DNA from 3 places in the Duganella sp. GW821-FHT07G03 genome. Region 3 is predicted to be linked to each of the others. Evidence: predicted binding sites of a transcription regulator. Region 3 holds the regulator's gene; each other region holds the start of a gene.
What was found. The regulator LexA, encoded in region 3, represses DNA repair genes until DNA is damaged. The targets are predictions, from matches to a motif close to ACTGTATNNNNATACAGT.
Positions count from the first base shown of each region.

Region 1: a site for LexA is predicted at 1,863-1,880, ahead of AC07OK_RS03235 (PA0069 family radical SAM protein). Genes of this name have one in related genera too.
Region 2: a site for LexA is predicted at 1,873-1,890, ahead of AC07OK_RS27325 (VRR-NUC domain-containing protein). Genes of this name have one in related genera too.

Region 1 is NZ_JBWKQE010000001.1:707,004-711,611, forward strand. Features, by position in the region: gene AC07OK_RS03230 (O-methyltransferase) at 4-687, shown strand; gene AC07OK_RS03235 (PA0069 family radical SAM protein) at 679-1,803, opposite strand; gene AC07OK_RS03240 (DUF2760 domain-containing protein) at 2,079-2,657, shown strand; gene AC07OK_RS03245 (Hsp70 family protein) at 2,654-4,498, shown strand; gene AC07OK_RS03250 (Hsp70 family protein) at 4,501-4,608, shown strand, end outside.
Region 2 is NZ_JBWKQE010000029.1:78,019-82,626, forward strand. Features, by position in the region: gene AC07OK_RS27320 (ATP-dependent DNA helicase) at 1-212, opposite strand, end outside; gene AC07OK_RS27325 (VRR-NUC domain-containing protein) at 209-1,849, opposite strand; gene AC07OK_RS27330 (phasin family protein) at 1,971-2,534, opposite strand; gene AC07OK_RS27335 (hypothetical protein) at 2,603-2,812, opposite strand; gene AC07OK_RS27340 (GGDEF domain-containing protein) at 2,816-3,937, opposite strand; gene AC07OK_RS27345 (ATP-binding protein) at 4,072-4,608, opposite strand, start outside.
Region 3 is NZ_JBWKQE010000004.1:152,329-156,936, forward strand. Features, by position in the region: gene AC07OK_RS07835 (replicative DNA helicase) at 1-172, opposite strand, end outside; gene rplI (50S ribosomal protein L9) at 294-746, opposite strand; gene rpsR (30S ribosomal protein S18) at 781-1,071, opposite strand; gene priB (primosomal replication protein N) at 1,087-1,392, opposite strand; gene rpsF (30S ribosomal protein S6) at 1,411-1,797, opposite strand; gene lexA (transcriptional repressor LexA) at 2,038-2,676, shown strand; gene AC07OK_RS07865 (serine hydrolase domain-containing protein) at 2,680-3,222, opposite strand; gene AC07OK_RS07870 (hypothetical protein) at 3,244-3,738, opposite strand; gene AC07OK_RS07875 (cystathionine gamma-synthase family protein) at 3,798-4,608, opposite strand, start outside.

The DNA of each region.
Region 1 (4,608 bases), on a different contig from region 3:
ACCATGACAACCCTGACCAATCATCCCGTGGCATCGCTGCTCGACCGTCTGTTTGACGAAGCCGATGCCGTGCAGATCGCCGCGATTCCCGCCGTCGCCGAACTGTCCAAGGACGAGCGCGATCGCCTGTTGCGCAGCAAGACCGAATACCTCAACCTCTACCATCGGCTGAAGGATGTGCCGCTGCCGGTGTCGCGCCAGACCGGCGAGCTGCTATACATGCTGGCGCGCAGCTGCCGTGCCCGCAATATCGTCGAGTTCGGCACGTCGTTCGGCATCTCGACCTTGTACCTGGCGGCTGCCTTGCGCGACAACGGCGGCGGCCACCTGATCACCAGCGAGTTCGAGCCGTCCAAGGTGGCGCGGGCGCGCGGCCATCTGGAGCAAGGCGGCCTGCTCGACCTGGTGGACATCCGCGCCGGCGATGCGCTGGAAACGCTGGCCAACGATCTGCCCGAGCAGATCGACCTGCTGCTGCTCGACGGCGCCAAGGCGCTCTACCCCGAGATCCTCGGCCTGGTGCGCAGCCGGCTGCGGCCGGGCGCGCTCGTCATCGCGGACAACGCCGACATGAATCCGGACTACGTGGCGCTAGTGCGCTCGCCTGCATCCGGGTTCATGTCCCTGCCGTTCGCGGAGGATGTCGAACTGTCCGTCAACATCGGTATGGTGGCCTCCTCAAAATAAGTCCAGCTGACCGGCATCGGCCGCCGCCTTGGCCCGCGCGCCCAGCGGCGGCACCACCAACGGACGCGTGAATTGCGACACGTCCATGTTGTGGAAGCGGCTGCCCCGTCCGGTCAGGCCGAGGCGTTCGGTGGCGATCTTGAAGCGCTGGCGTATCAGCTCGGCCCACACGCCTTCGCCTTTCATGCGGGCGCCGAAGTTGCTGTCGTAGTCTTTGCCACCGCGCATTTCACGCACCCGGTTCATCACGCGCTGGGCCCGCTCCGGGAAATGCGCTTGTAGCCATTGGTGGAACAGCGGCGCCACTTCCCACGGCAGGCGCAGCACCGTGTAGTGCGCGCTGACGGCGCCGGCCTCCTTCACCGCTTCCAGGATGCGCTCCAGATCGGGCTCGGTGACGAAGGGAATGATGGGCGCGACGCTGACCGCGACCGGGATGCCGGCGTCGGTCAGCGTGCGTATCGTGCGCAGGCGGCGGGCCGGCGCGGCCGCGCGCGGCTCCAGCGTGCGCGCGATGGCCGGGTCCAGCGTGGTGAGCGTGATGGCGACGCCGGCCTGCTGCCGGGCCGCCATCGCCGACAGGATGTCGATGTCGCGCTCGATCAGCGATGACTTGGTGATCAGGCCCACCGGGTGCTGGCATTCCTGCAGCACTTCCAGCACGCGGCGGGTGAGCTTGCGCTCGCGCTCGCAGGGCTGGTAGGCGTCGGTGTTGACGCCGAGTGCGATCGACGACGGCTCATAGCCGGCCTTGGCCAGCTCGCGCCGCAGCACTTCCGGCGCGTTGATCTTGGCGAAGATTTTGCTCTCGAAGTCCATGCCGGGCGACAGGCCGAGATAGCTGTGCGTAGGCCGCGCGAAACAATAAATGCAGCCGTGCTCGCAACCCCGGTAGGGATTGAGCGAGACGCTGAACGGCAAGTCCGGCGAGGCGTTGCGGCTGAGGATGGATTTGCAGAGCTCGTCCGTGACCTGCGTCTTCCAAGGCGCGGCCTCCTCCTCTTCGCGTTCCCAGCCGTCGTCATACGCCTCGCGCGCACGGACCTCGAACCGGCCCTGCAGGTTCGACACCGCGCCACGGCCTTTTTGCGCCTTCAACGACGGCGGCGGCAGCATCACATGCTCTTGATTATTTTCATCGTGGTTATCATCGTAAGACATCGCGGCACCAAACTACTGTATACATGTACAGTATTCTATGCCCTTGAAATGACGATATCAAGCGAAATATCAAAGGTGCATGCTTGCCTTCTTGGGAACCAAGTGGTCAAGCTGGTATCATGCGGGGTTCCGGGGGACGGAATTTCCCCGCGCCACGCGCGCCCCCAACCCACACCTCGCCAGGATGCCGCCGATGCGGCGCCCCGGCTCACCCGATACGAGCAAACAATATGAACAATTCGACCCAACCATTGCCGTCGTTTTTTAGCAGGATCTCCATCGCCATCGGCGCGTTTTTCCGCGCCCTGTCCGACGCTGACTATGCCGCCCGCCTGACCCGCATCGACGACGCGCCGCAGCCGGCCGCCGCTCCCGTAGCGACTCCAGCACCTGCCCCGGCGCCAGCGCCAGCGCAAACGCTGCGCGTGGCGACTCCGGACGCCGCCTTGCAGCTTCTGAGCTTGTTCCAGCGCGAAGCGCGCCTGATCGACTTCACGCAGGAGAACCTGAGCGCCTATTCCGACGCCGATATCGGCGCCGCCGCGCGCGTGGTGCATGAAGGCTGCAGCAAAGTGCTGCGCGAGCATTTCACCATCGAAGCGGTGCGCAGCGAGGCCGAAGGCAGCCGCGTGGTGCTGGAAGAAGGCTTCGACGCCAGCGCCGTGCGCCTGACCGGCAACGTGGTCGGCAGCGCGCCGTTCCGCGGCGCCTTGAGCCATCGCGGCTGGCGCGCCTCCAACGTGCGCCTGCCGAAACTGGCCGAAGCACACGATGCCGCCATCCTGGCGCCGGCGGAGGTGGAATTATGAGCGATCCACGCTACGCCATCGGCATCGACCTTGGCACCACGCACAGCGCGTTGTCCTATGTGGACCTGGCCGCCAGCGATGGCGAGAAGACCCAGCACGCCGTGCTGGCCATTGCGCAGCTGACCGCACCGGGCACGGTGGAAGAACTGCCGCTGCTGCCGTCCTTCCTCTACCTGCCGCACGCGGACGAACTGGCGCCGGGCGAATTGAGCCTGCCATGGCAGCAGTCACCGGAAGAGCTAACCGCCGTCGCCGGCGAAATGGCGCGCAGCCGTGGCGCCACCACGCCTATCCGCCTGGTCTCCAGCGCCAAGAGCTGGTTGAGCCATCCAGGCGTCGACCGCCGTTCCGCGCTACTGCCGAACGACGCACCGGAAGAAGTGTCGCGCGTCTCGCCGCTGGAAGCCTCGACCCGCTACCTGACGCACCTGCGCAAGGCATGGGAGCAGGCCTACCCTGACGCGCCGTTCGGCGAACAGGCGGTGACGGTGACGATCCCCGCATCGTTCGACCCGGGCGCGCGCGAACTGACGGCCGACGCGGCACGCGCCGCCGGCTACACCAACCTGACCTTGCTGGAAGAGCCGCAAGCGGCCCTGTACAGCTGGATCCAGGGCAGCGAAGGCCGCTGGCGCAAGGAAGTCAAGCCGGGCGACATCATCCTGGTGGTGGACGTGGGCGGCGGCACCAGCGACTTCTCGCTGATCGCCGTGCTGGAACGCGACGGCGTGCTGGAACCGCACCGCATCGCGGTGGGCGACCACATTCTGCTCGGCGGCGATAATATGGACCTGGCGCTGGCGCATCTGGTGGCGCGCAAGCTGGCCGCCAACGGCACCCAGCTCGACGCCTGGCAAATGCGCGCGCTGACCTACGGCTGCCGCAGCGCCAAGGAAAAACTGCTGGCCGACGCCAGCGTCGACACCTGGCCCATCGTGGTGCCGAGCCGTGGCTCGAAACTGATCGGCGGTTCGATCCGCACCGAACTGACGCGCGACGAAGTGACCACCTTCATCCTCGACGGCTTCTTCCCGCAGGTGGAAGCGTCGGCACGTCCGGCGGTGCGCACGCGCGCGGGCCTGACGCAGCTTGGCCTGCCGTATGCGCAGGACGCGGGCATCACGCGCCATCTGGCCGCCTTCCTGGCGCGCCAGCTGGCCGCGACCAGCGAACTGGAAGGCTACGTCGGCAAGCAAAGCGCCGACGCGACCTTCCTGCATCCAACGGCGGTGCTGTTCAACGGCGGCGTGTTCAAGTCGGAGCTGCTGTCGCAGCGCATCATGGGCGCCATCAACGACTGGCTGTACCTGGAAGGCTCCGAGCCTGCGCGCATGCTGGGCGGTGCGGACCTGGACCTGGCGGTGGCGCGCGGCGCGGCCTACTACAGCTACGTGCGTCGCGGCAGCGGTGTGCGCATTCGCGGCGGCACGGCGCGTTCCTATTATGTGGCGATCGAATCGTCGATGCCGGCCATCCCCGGCATGGAGCCGCCGATCCAGGCGCTGTGCGTGGCGCCGTTCGGCATGGAGGAAGGCAGCGAGATCGAACTGCCGAACCAGGAATTCGGCCTGGTGGTCGGCGAGCCGGTGCAGTTCCGCTTCTTCGGTTCGTCGGTGCGCCGCCAGGACCAGATCGGCGACCTGCTGGACTTCTGGAGCGCCGATGAGCTGATCGAGTTGAACGAGATTCAGGCGACGCTGTCGCCGGAAGGCCGCCAGACCAGCGACGTGGTGCAGGTACGCCTGCATGCGATGGCGACCGAGTCGGGCACGCTGGAGCTGCAGGCAGTATCCAACGACGGCCAGCGCTGGAAGGTGGAGTTCGACGTCCGCGCCGCCTGAGTATGAGTCAATACGTCGTCAGCATCGATCTCGGCACCACCAACACGGTGCTGGCTTATTCGGAGCCGGGCAGCGCGCAGATCCGCCTGTTCGAGATCGAGCAGCTGGTG
Region 2 (4,608 bases), on a different contig from region 3:
TCGGCGCGGCCGCGCACGCGCAGCGGGCCGAAGTCGCCGGACAGCGCGAGCTCGGTCTGGTAATCGTCGTCGCGCCGCGCCGTCACGACGGCGTGGCCGGCGATGCCTTCCTGCGCCGTCGGCGACGGCGTGAAGCGCAGGTCGAGGTCGCCGGTCTTGGCGGTGAACTCGCACAGCGCGCGCACGGCGATCGTGTAGCGAGGTGTGCTCATGCAGCCCATTGCAGGTAGCAGACCGAGATCGGCATGTCGTGCGTGGCGCAGTAGGCTATCCAGCGCAGCTGGTTGTCCTGCAGGCGGTCGCCGGGGCCTTTCACCTCGATCATGTTGTAGCGGCGCTCGGCCGGCCAGAACTGGATCAGGTCGGGGAAGCCGCTGCGGTTGGCCTTGATGTCTGCCAGGATGCGCTCGAAGGCGCGCTTCAGGTGCAGCGCCGGGATGCAGTCCAGCGCCAGGTCGAGCAGCGCCGGGTCCAGCGTCTCCCAGTACACAAAGGGCGACTGGATGCCGGCCTTGGCGGCGAAGTTGGCGCGTATCGTGGCGCGGTACTGGTCGCTGTCGAGCTGCGCCAGCGCGGCGGCGAACTGCTGCGCGCGGCGGCGCTGGAAATCGGCGCTGTGCAGGTCGGCCGGGCCGCGGTGGTAGGGATGGAAGAAGGCGCCCGGTATCGGGCTGAACACGGCGTCCCAGCACAGCAGGCCGAACAGCGAATTGATCAGCGCGTTCTCGACGTAGTAGACCGGGGCGTCGTCGCGCGTCAGGTGGTCGCGCACGACGAACTCGACGTAGTTGGCTTCTTGCGGCGGCGGCAGGCTGAGGTCGATGCGCAGCGGTTGCGCGGGCGCGTGCGGCGCCGGCTTGGCGTGGCCCAGCTTGCGCGCCAGGCGCGGCTGCATGCGCAGCAGTTGCTGGCGTTCGGCTTCGCTCTCCGGCGCTTGCAGCGCCGCTTGCAGCAGCTCGAAGGCGGCGCGCGGCTGTTCGTCTTTTTCCAGCACGCGCACGGCGCGCGCGCGGGCGCCGGGGTAGTTGCAGCCGGCGTACAGCGCGTGCGCGGCCGGCCAGTCGGCCAGCTTTTCGAGGTGTTGGGCGATCTGGAAGGTCAGCTTGTCGCGGCGGCTGCGCAGCCATTCGTTGTCGGCCGGGCAGGGCGGCAGGTCGCGGATCACGTCGGCCGGCGCTTCGCCTTCGATGAAGCGTTCGTGGCAGCGGTGCAGCGCGAGGAAGTCGTCGATGTCGCGGCGGCTGCGGAAGCCGCGCGCGGCCGGCGAGAAGTCGACCTTTTCGTACTGGTAGATGCCGAGGTCGGACAGGACGAACTCGGTCCAGTCCTGGTGGTAGTTGCCGAAGAAGATAAGCCGCAGGCGGTCGCACAGTTCCTGCGTCAGGTTGCGGTAGCAGTGGTCGCCCGAGCCCTGGTACCAGCCGGAGTAGCGGTGTTCGCCTTCGTACTGCGCGCGCAGCGCTTCCAGCTGCTCGGCCTTGCGCAGCTGGCGCAGGTGCGGGGGCAGCTGGAAGATCTTGCCGATCTCGGGTTTTTGCAGCAGTTCGAACAGTTGGTCCAGGTTCAGCGCGGGGTCTTCCTCGATCAGTCCCAGCGCTGCCAACGGACGGGCCGCTTCATGCGTGCTGCCGATCTCGGCGTACGCCAGTTTGCTGGCGCGGAACACCGTGCCCTTGCGCATCACCATGCGCACGAACAGCGCGCGTGAGGCTAGCGGCAGGGTGGGAAACGCCGCGAGGAAGCCGCGCTCCTCGGCGGTCAGCAGGTCGTCGTAGCGGTCGCCTATCCACGTCAGTACCTGATGGAAGTTGTCCAGGTAGTACAAGGGATTTTCTAGAACTTTGATCATTGCTGGAATAAGCTGCCGCGATAACTGTGTTTATGTACAGTGTATCGTATTTGGTGGCTGACGCCCAGAAAAATAAAAAGCCAGGCGCGCGGGCCTGGCTGGTGCGGGGAGTTGAACGGGTTTATTTTTTCGCGGCCTTGGCTGGCTTGTCGGTGTTTTGATCGACCAGGGCGCTGGCCTTGGCGATTTGCGTTTCCACCGCTTCGACCGCCTGCTTGGTGGCCTTGGTCACCTGCTCGTAGCCGCTGAAGGCGTTGTCGATCGCGGTCTTGACGATCTGCACCGCGTTCTCCGATCCGGGACGCACGTTCTTCGTGACGTCGTAGATCAGCGCGCTGAGCGTGCTCTTGGCTTCGGTCATGTGGGCGTCGGCGGCGCGGGTGAATTCTTCGCGGATCTCGGCGATGATGCCGCCCAGTTGCTGGTTGTAGGCGGCGGCGCCGGCCACGCCTGGTTGCAGCTTGGCGGCGGCCAGCGACATGGCGGCCTTGGGATCGGTGGCCTGGCTGATTTCCTTGCCGGTGGCGAGGCCGTCTTCCAGCTGGGTTTTGGCGGTGGCCATGTTCAGGGCGACGACTTGCTCGACGCCTTGCACAGCTTTGCTGGTCAGGCTGTTGAAGGTTTCAAGCTGAAATTCAAACAGTGCTTTGGTGGCGTTGGCAAATTGTTCGGGATTTGTAAACATACAGTCTCCTCAAAGTGATGAAATGTAGCCAGTAATGCCCCGGGGTTCCCCCTGTTATTGCGACCCCATTATTTAGCAAGAACCAACTTTTCGCAACGGCTATCTTTATAGGGGCCCGAGTCTTTTTCCCAGCCCGGTCCCAGCGGCGTCTGCGAGCAGCTGAGATAGTTGTCGATCTTGCTGCGCCACTTATACCACGGCGCCGGACCGGCGTTGAGGCTGGTGCAGCACAGTGTCAGCATGGCGGCGGCCAGCGTGTATCGCTTGATGTGGATCATGTTCTACACCAGTTGTCGTGAGCAGACGCGGTCGCGGCCGCTGTTCTTGGCAGCGTACAGCAATTCGTCGGCAGAGGCGATCATGTTGAGGTGGGCTTCATGGGTGGAGGTCGCGAAGTCGACGCTGGCCACGCCGAAGCTGGCGGTGATATGGATCTGCTGGCCAGCGTACTCGACCGGCGTGTCGGCCAGCGCGTGGCGCAGGCGTTCGGCCAGCAGGACGCCGCCGGCCAGGTCGGTCTCCGGCAGGATCAGCAGGAATTCCTCGCCGCCGTAGCGCACCACGCTGTCGACACCGTCGCGCGTCATCGATTGCAGCAGGGCGCCGAAGCGTTGCAGCACGGCGTCGCCGCCGTTGTGGCCGTAGGTGTCGTTGACCGCCTTGAAGTGGTCCAGGTCGCTCATGATGACCGCCAGGCTCAGGCGGTAGCGCTGGGCGCGCGAGATTTCCGTTTCCAGCAGCTGTTCGTGCAGGTGGCGCCGGTTGTAGCAGCCGGTCAGCGGATCGCGCACCGACAGGTTCTTGAGCACCGTCTGCGCGCTGTATTCGTCGCGCAGCAGCAGCTGGTAGCGGCGCGCCGCCACGTAGCCGAACACATTGGTCAGCGTCAGCAGCGCCGCCATCGTCGCCAGCTCGACCCGGCGCAGGTCGCCCAGCTGCTGGGCCAGCACGATGAAGCCCAGCGTGGCCGGCGCCGCGACCGCGGCCGCGTACAGCAGGCGGTTGGGAATGTAGATGTAGATCACGATGATGACGATGGACATCGAAATCGCGTGCAGCGAGAACTCGCCCGGGCGCAGTGCGGCGATCAGCAGGAAGCCGGCCGCGCCCGCCATCTCGACCACGCTGGCCACGCCGCGCGTGACGGGGATGGAATCGGGCCGGCGCCGCAGCAGCACCAGGCTGGCCAGCGCGGCGGCCGCCACCAGCAGGCGCGCGCTGACCAGCACCGCCGTGCGCGAGCTGTAGCCCAGCCAGATCACGTCGGTGACGGCGAAGCACAGGTAGAACAGGGAACAGAAGACAAAGGTCACGCGCAATTGCGCCTGCGTCATGGCCAAGTGGTGGCGCAGGAAGGCGCGTTCGGCCGTGGCGTCGCTGAATTCGCAGCGCAGGCTTGCCATGTCCATCTTTGCAGGCTGGGCAGGATGTGGGTGCACGGGACGGGTCTCTCCGCTAGGCGCCGGCTGTTTGCCGGTCTGATACAACCTATTATACGGCTGCAATAATTGCGCGAAGGAAAATTGTTGAGTCCGGGTCACAGTGGGGCCACGCGGGGCAGGCGCATGGTGAAGGTGGTGCCGGCGCCCAGCTGGCTGACGACGTCGATGTGCCCACCCAGCACGCCGGTGACAATGTTGTGTGTAATGTACAAACCCAGGCCGGAACCGCCGGCGCCGAGCCGGGTGGTGAAGAAGGGATCGTAGATGTGTGGCAGGTTGGCGCTCGGGATGCCGTCGCCATCGTCGGTCACCGACATGGCGATCTCGCCGTTGCCGGTATCTTGCGCCCGGATCGTGATGGTGCCGTGGCTGCGGCCGTTGAAGCCGTGCGTGATGCAGTTGTCGATCAGGTTTTCCAGCGCCTGGGCCAGCGGGCCGGGATAGCTGTCGAGCTCCAGCCAGTGTTCGACTTCCTCGACCAGCGTTATGCCATGCTGCTCGATCGCGGCCTGGGTCGATTGCAGCAACTGGGCCACCAGGTCGCCCAGCACGAAGCGGCTGCGCTGCGAACTGGCGCTGTCGACCGCGATGCGGCGGAAGCCGGCCACCAACGCGGCGGCGCGGTTCAGGTT
Region 3 (4,608 bases):
CGAAGATGATGCGGTGGTCGTAGCGGTAAAAGTCTTCCGGATGCATCATATCCGCAATGCGGTCGAACGCCGCATTATCGCGCAGCAGGCCGCCGATGACGGACTGTTCTGCTTCGATGGAATGCGGCGGGACGCGGAGTGAATCTACTTGCGGATCGGAGGGGGCGTTCATGGCGCGAATTATACCTGCTTGCTTGGGCCGTATTACAAATTTATGACGAGAAAAAAGCCGGGCAAGCCCGGCTTTTTCAATGTGTTGCAACACTTACCAGACGTTTCCGTCTGGAAAAGTATTAGGCAGCTTCGCCTACGACAGCAACAGTCACTTCCACCACCACGTCGGTGTGCAGAGCGACGCTCACTGGGTGCTCGCCAACGGTCTTCAGAGGACCGGTAGGCATGCGCACGGCAGCTTTTTCAACAGCGAAACCAGCTTTGGTCAGCGCTTCAGCGATGTCGAAGTTGGTGACGGAGCCGAACAGACGGCCGTCAACACCAGCTTTTTGCGAAACGTTCACGGTCATGCCGTTCAGTTTCTCGCCTTGGGCTTGAGCAGCAGCCAGCTTTTCAGCAGCAGCTTTTTCCAGTTCAGCGCGCTTGACTTCGAATTCAGCAACGGCGGACGCGGTAGCGCGGCGAGCCATTTTTTGCGGAATCAGGAAGTTACGTGCGTAACCGTCTTTAACTTTAACGACTTCACCCAGGTTGCCCAGGTTGACGACTTTTTCTAACAGAATGATTTGCATAGTTCTTCTCCAGGATCTTATCTAGACGACGCAATTAAGCGTGGTGCAGATCGGTGTAAGGCAGCAGCGCGAGGTAGCGAGCGCGCTTGATTGCGGTGTCAACTTGACGCTGGTAGTGCGCCTTGGTACCGGTCAGACGTGCTGGCATGATTTTGCCGTTTTCCTGGACGAAGTCTTTCAGGGTGTCGACGTCTTTGTAGTCAACTTGTTCTACGTTTGCTGCGGTGAAGCGGCAGAATTTCTTACGCTTGAACAAAGGATTCTGTTGCTTGCGCTTTTCTTTCAGCTTGAGCTTGTTTTTGTCGAACTTTTTACCGAATGCCATTTTAGGCTCCTGTATCTAAATTGAGCTGTCTGGGACAGCACTAAAATCAATGATGTGAAACACCAGGCTTTTGCTATTGCGATTCTTCTTGTTCAGAAAACCGGTGAACTGATACATGCCTGCCAGTGGCGCCTGACTGAAGCGGCCTGAAATCTCGCCCGCGGCAACCGCGGAAATTTCAAACTCGCTCAATCGGGCGATGCCTGCCTCCATCTGCTGGGATCGGTGCTGGAGTACAGCATTCACGATCGGCATGCCGGCCGGGGTGTAGCGCAAGGCGTCCCGTTCGGCGATGAGAGCAATAAACTGGAGCTGATTCAGCTCGGTTCCTGGCAACAATTAGGCCGCAGGAGCAGCAGCAACTGCTGGAGCTTCGGTGCGATGCGATTTCGCTGCATCTTCACGTTGTACCGACTTCATCATCGGCGAAGGAGCGGTTTCCGCTTTCTTCATCTTGACGGTCAGGTGACGCAGCACGGCATCATTGAATTTGAAGGCGGTTTCCAGCTCGACCAGGGTCTCGTTGTCGCATTCGATGTTCAGGCAGATGTAGTGTGCTTTAGCCAGTTTCTGGATCGAGTAAGCCATCTGACGACGGCCCCAATCTTCAACACGGTGCACGGCGCCGCCGCGGGTGGTTACCGAGGCTTTGTAACGCTCGATCATGGCGGGCACTTGCTCGCTCTGGTCCGGATGGACGATAAATACTATTTCATAGTGACGCATGCAAACTCCCTTAAGGACTGTGAATATAGCCCACCCTGGCGTCAAGACAGGTGTGGGAAGAGGTAAGCCCGCGACTATATCAGCTTTTCCGCCAAAAGACCAGCCCCGGGGCGGACGCAAAATCCCATCCCTTGCGAGCCTCCATGAAATTATTTCGTGCTAAGCAACAAATTCCCTTGCATTTCGCTTCACACTGTACAAAAATACAGACTGTCTATATACACAGGCCTAAAGCACTCTATGATCAAGCTCACCGCAAGACAGGAACAAATTCTCAATCTGATCAAGGATGCCATCGAAAACACCGGCTTCCCGCCGACCCGTGCCGAAATCGCCAATGAGCTGGGCTTCAAGTCCGCCAACGCGGCCGAGGAGCATTTGCAGGCATTGGCGCGCAAGGGCGCGATCGAGATCGCCGCCGGCACTTCGCGCGGCATCCGCCTGCTGGGCGTGCACGCCGAGCCGGCCGCGTCCAAGGTGCCGGTGTCGCTGATGATGTCGCTGCCGCTGATCGGCCGCGTGGCCGCCGGCTCGCCCATCCTGGCGCAGGAAAACCTGGAAACCAGCTACAGCGTCGATCCGGCCATGTTCTCGTCCCGCCCCGACTATCTGCTGAAGGTGCGCGGCGAATCGATGCGCGACGCCGGCATCATGGACGGCGACCTGCTGGCCGTCAAAAAAGTGGACAGTGCCAAGAACGGCCAGATCGTCGTGGCCCGCATCGGCAACGACGTCACCGTCAAGCGCTACCGCAAGACCGGCTCGCTGGTCGAACTGCTGCCGGAAAACCCGGACTTCAAGATCATCAAGGTCGATCCTGAAGCGGACGAGTTCGCGCTGGAAGGCCTGGCGGTCGGCCTGATGCGCAGCTGGCACTAAGCTCTACATCGCCATCGGCTTGGGCACGATGAGCGGGAAGGCGCTGTTCAGCGCCCGCCTGGCGATGTCGTCCGAGCCCATGTGCGAGTTCGACATCAGCACCACGCCGCGCTGCGCACTGGTGTCGAAGCCGATATAAGTGCGGTAGCCGCCCGTGCCGCCCTTATGCCAGACAATGTGCGAGCCGTGCTGCTCCAGCACATGCCACCCCAGCCCCACCGACAACTCCGGCTTGCCCTCGACCGCGTGACGCGGCCGGTGCGCCGCCTGCATCGCGCCGTACAGCGGCGTCTTCAGCAATCCCATATTCGCGCCCACAAACTTCAACAGGTCCGCCGTCGACGAGCGCAGCGCGCCCATGCCGGCCAGCGCCGGCATATCCCAGTTGGACGCCACCCTGCCCGGCATGTCGTAGCCGGTCGCCAGGTGCTGGCGCATGGCCGGCGTCAATGCGATCGCCGTGCTGCCCATGCCCAGCGCGCCGGTGATGCGCTGGCGAACCAGGGTTTCATAATCGACGCCGGTGCGCAAAAGACAATATTGCATCAATTCCTGCCAAACGGCAGCTTAGCGCTTGCCTGCGGTCTCCGGCAGGTGCGACAGCTCGCGCGCGCTCAAGGCGATGTCGCCGCGCCGGCCCTCCCACGCCGCCTGCGACAAGGTGACCGCGTCCGCCTGGCGCTTGGCCTCGTCCGCCACGCGCACGAACACCTCGCTCATCAAGGCCTGGGCGGCGTCGATTTCATCATCCGTCATCAGGTCGGCCAGGTCGGGGGGGATGCTCTTGCCCACCGGGAGTGCGGCATTGTAATTCGCAAGGAACTGGTCGTAGCAGCTGCGCCACGCGGCCAGCGCCCGCGTCATGGCAGGGCCGCCGGCCTGCGCCGGGCGCATCGGCATGTTGGGAGGCTGGCAGTTGAAACGGGCCAGCGAAATATCGGCGCCGTCGTAGCGGCTGGTGTAGTACTCGATCTCGGCCTGGCGGGCCAGGCGGCGGGCCTGCTCGTCGGCGCAGGCGTTGGTCGACAGCACGGTCAAGGCAAATACCCATGCTGCTCTCATAACGCCTCCTCCCGCTTAGCAAAATTGAAAGCTTAGATTATCACAACTCGGCGCGATGCTCAGCAAGCTTCCAGTGCGCACGTGAAATCGTCCAACAGATCGTCGGTATCTTCGATGCCGACCGACACCCGTATCAGCGATTCCGCGATGCCCATCGACGCCCGCCGTTCCGCGCCCATCTCGAAGAAGATGGTGTGCGCCACCGGGATGATCAGCGTGCGCGTGTCGCCCAGGTTGGAGGCTGGAATCGCCAGTTTCAAGCGGTTCAGGAAGTCGAAGCAGTCGATGCCGTCCTTCAGCTCAAAGCTCAGCAGCGAGCCGAAGCTGCGGAACAGTTCGCTGGAGATGGCGTGCTGCGGATGCGACGCCAGGCCTGGGTAGTAGACGGCGGCCACGCGCTCGTCCGCTTCCAGCAGCCGGGCCAGCGCCAGCGCATTGGCGCTGGTGCGCTCCATGCGCAACGCCAGCGTCTCGGCGCCGACGGCGATGTGGTGCGCCGCCTCCGGCGCCAGCGAGGCGCCGAAGTCGCGCAAGCCCTTGGCGCGGATCTGCGCCAGCCCCCATTGCAGCGGCGCGGCCTTCTTGTAGTTCTCGTAGATGTTCGGGTAGCGGGTCCAGTCGTAGGCGCCGGTGTCGGTCAGGCTGCCGCCCAGCGCGTTGCCGTGGCCGCCGATCGACTTGGTCAGCGCGTTGACCACCAGCCCGGCGCCGACCGATTTCGGACGGAACAGGTAAGGCGTGGTCATCGTGTTGTCGACGATGTAGAGGATGCCGCGCTGCTGGCACAGCTCGCCGATGCGCTTGAGGTCGGCCACTTGCGTGCGCGGATTGGCGATGGTCTCGACGAACACCACGCGGGTCTGCTCGGTG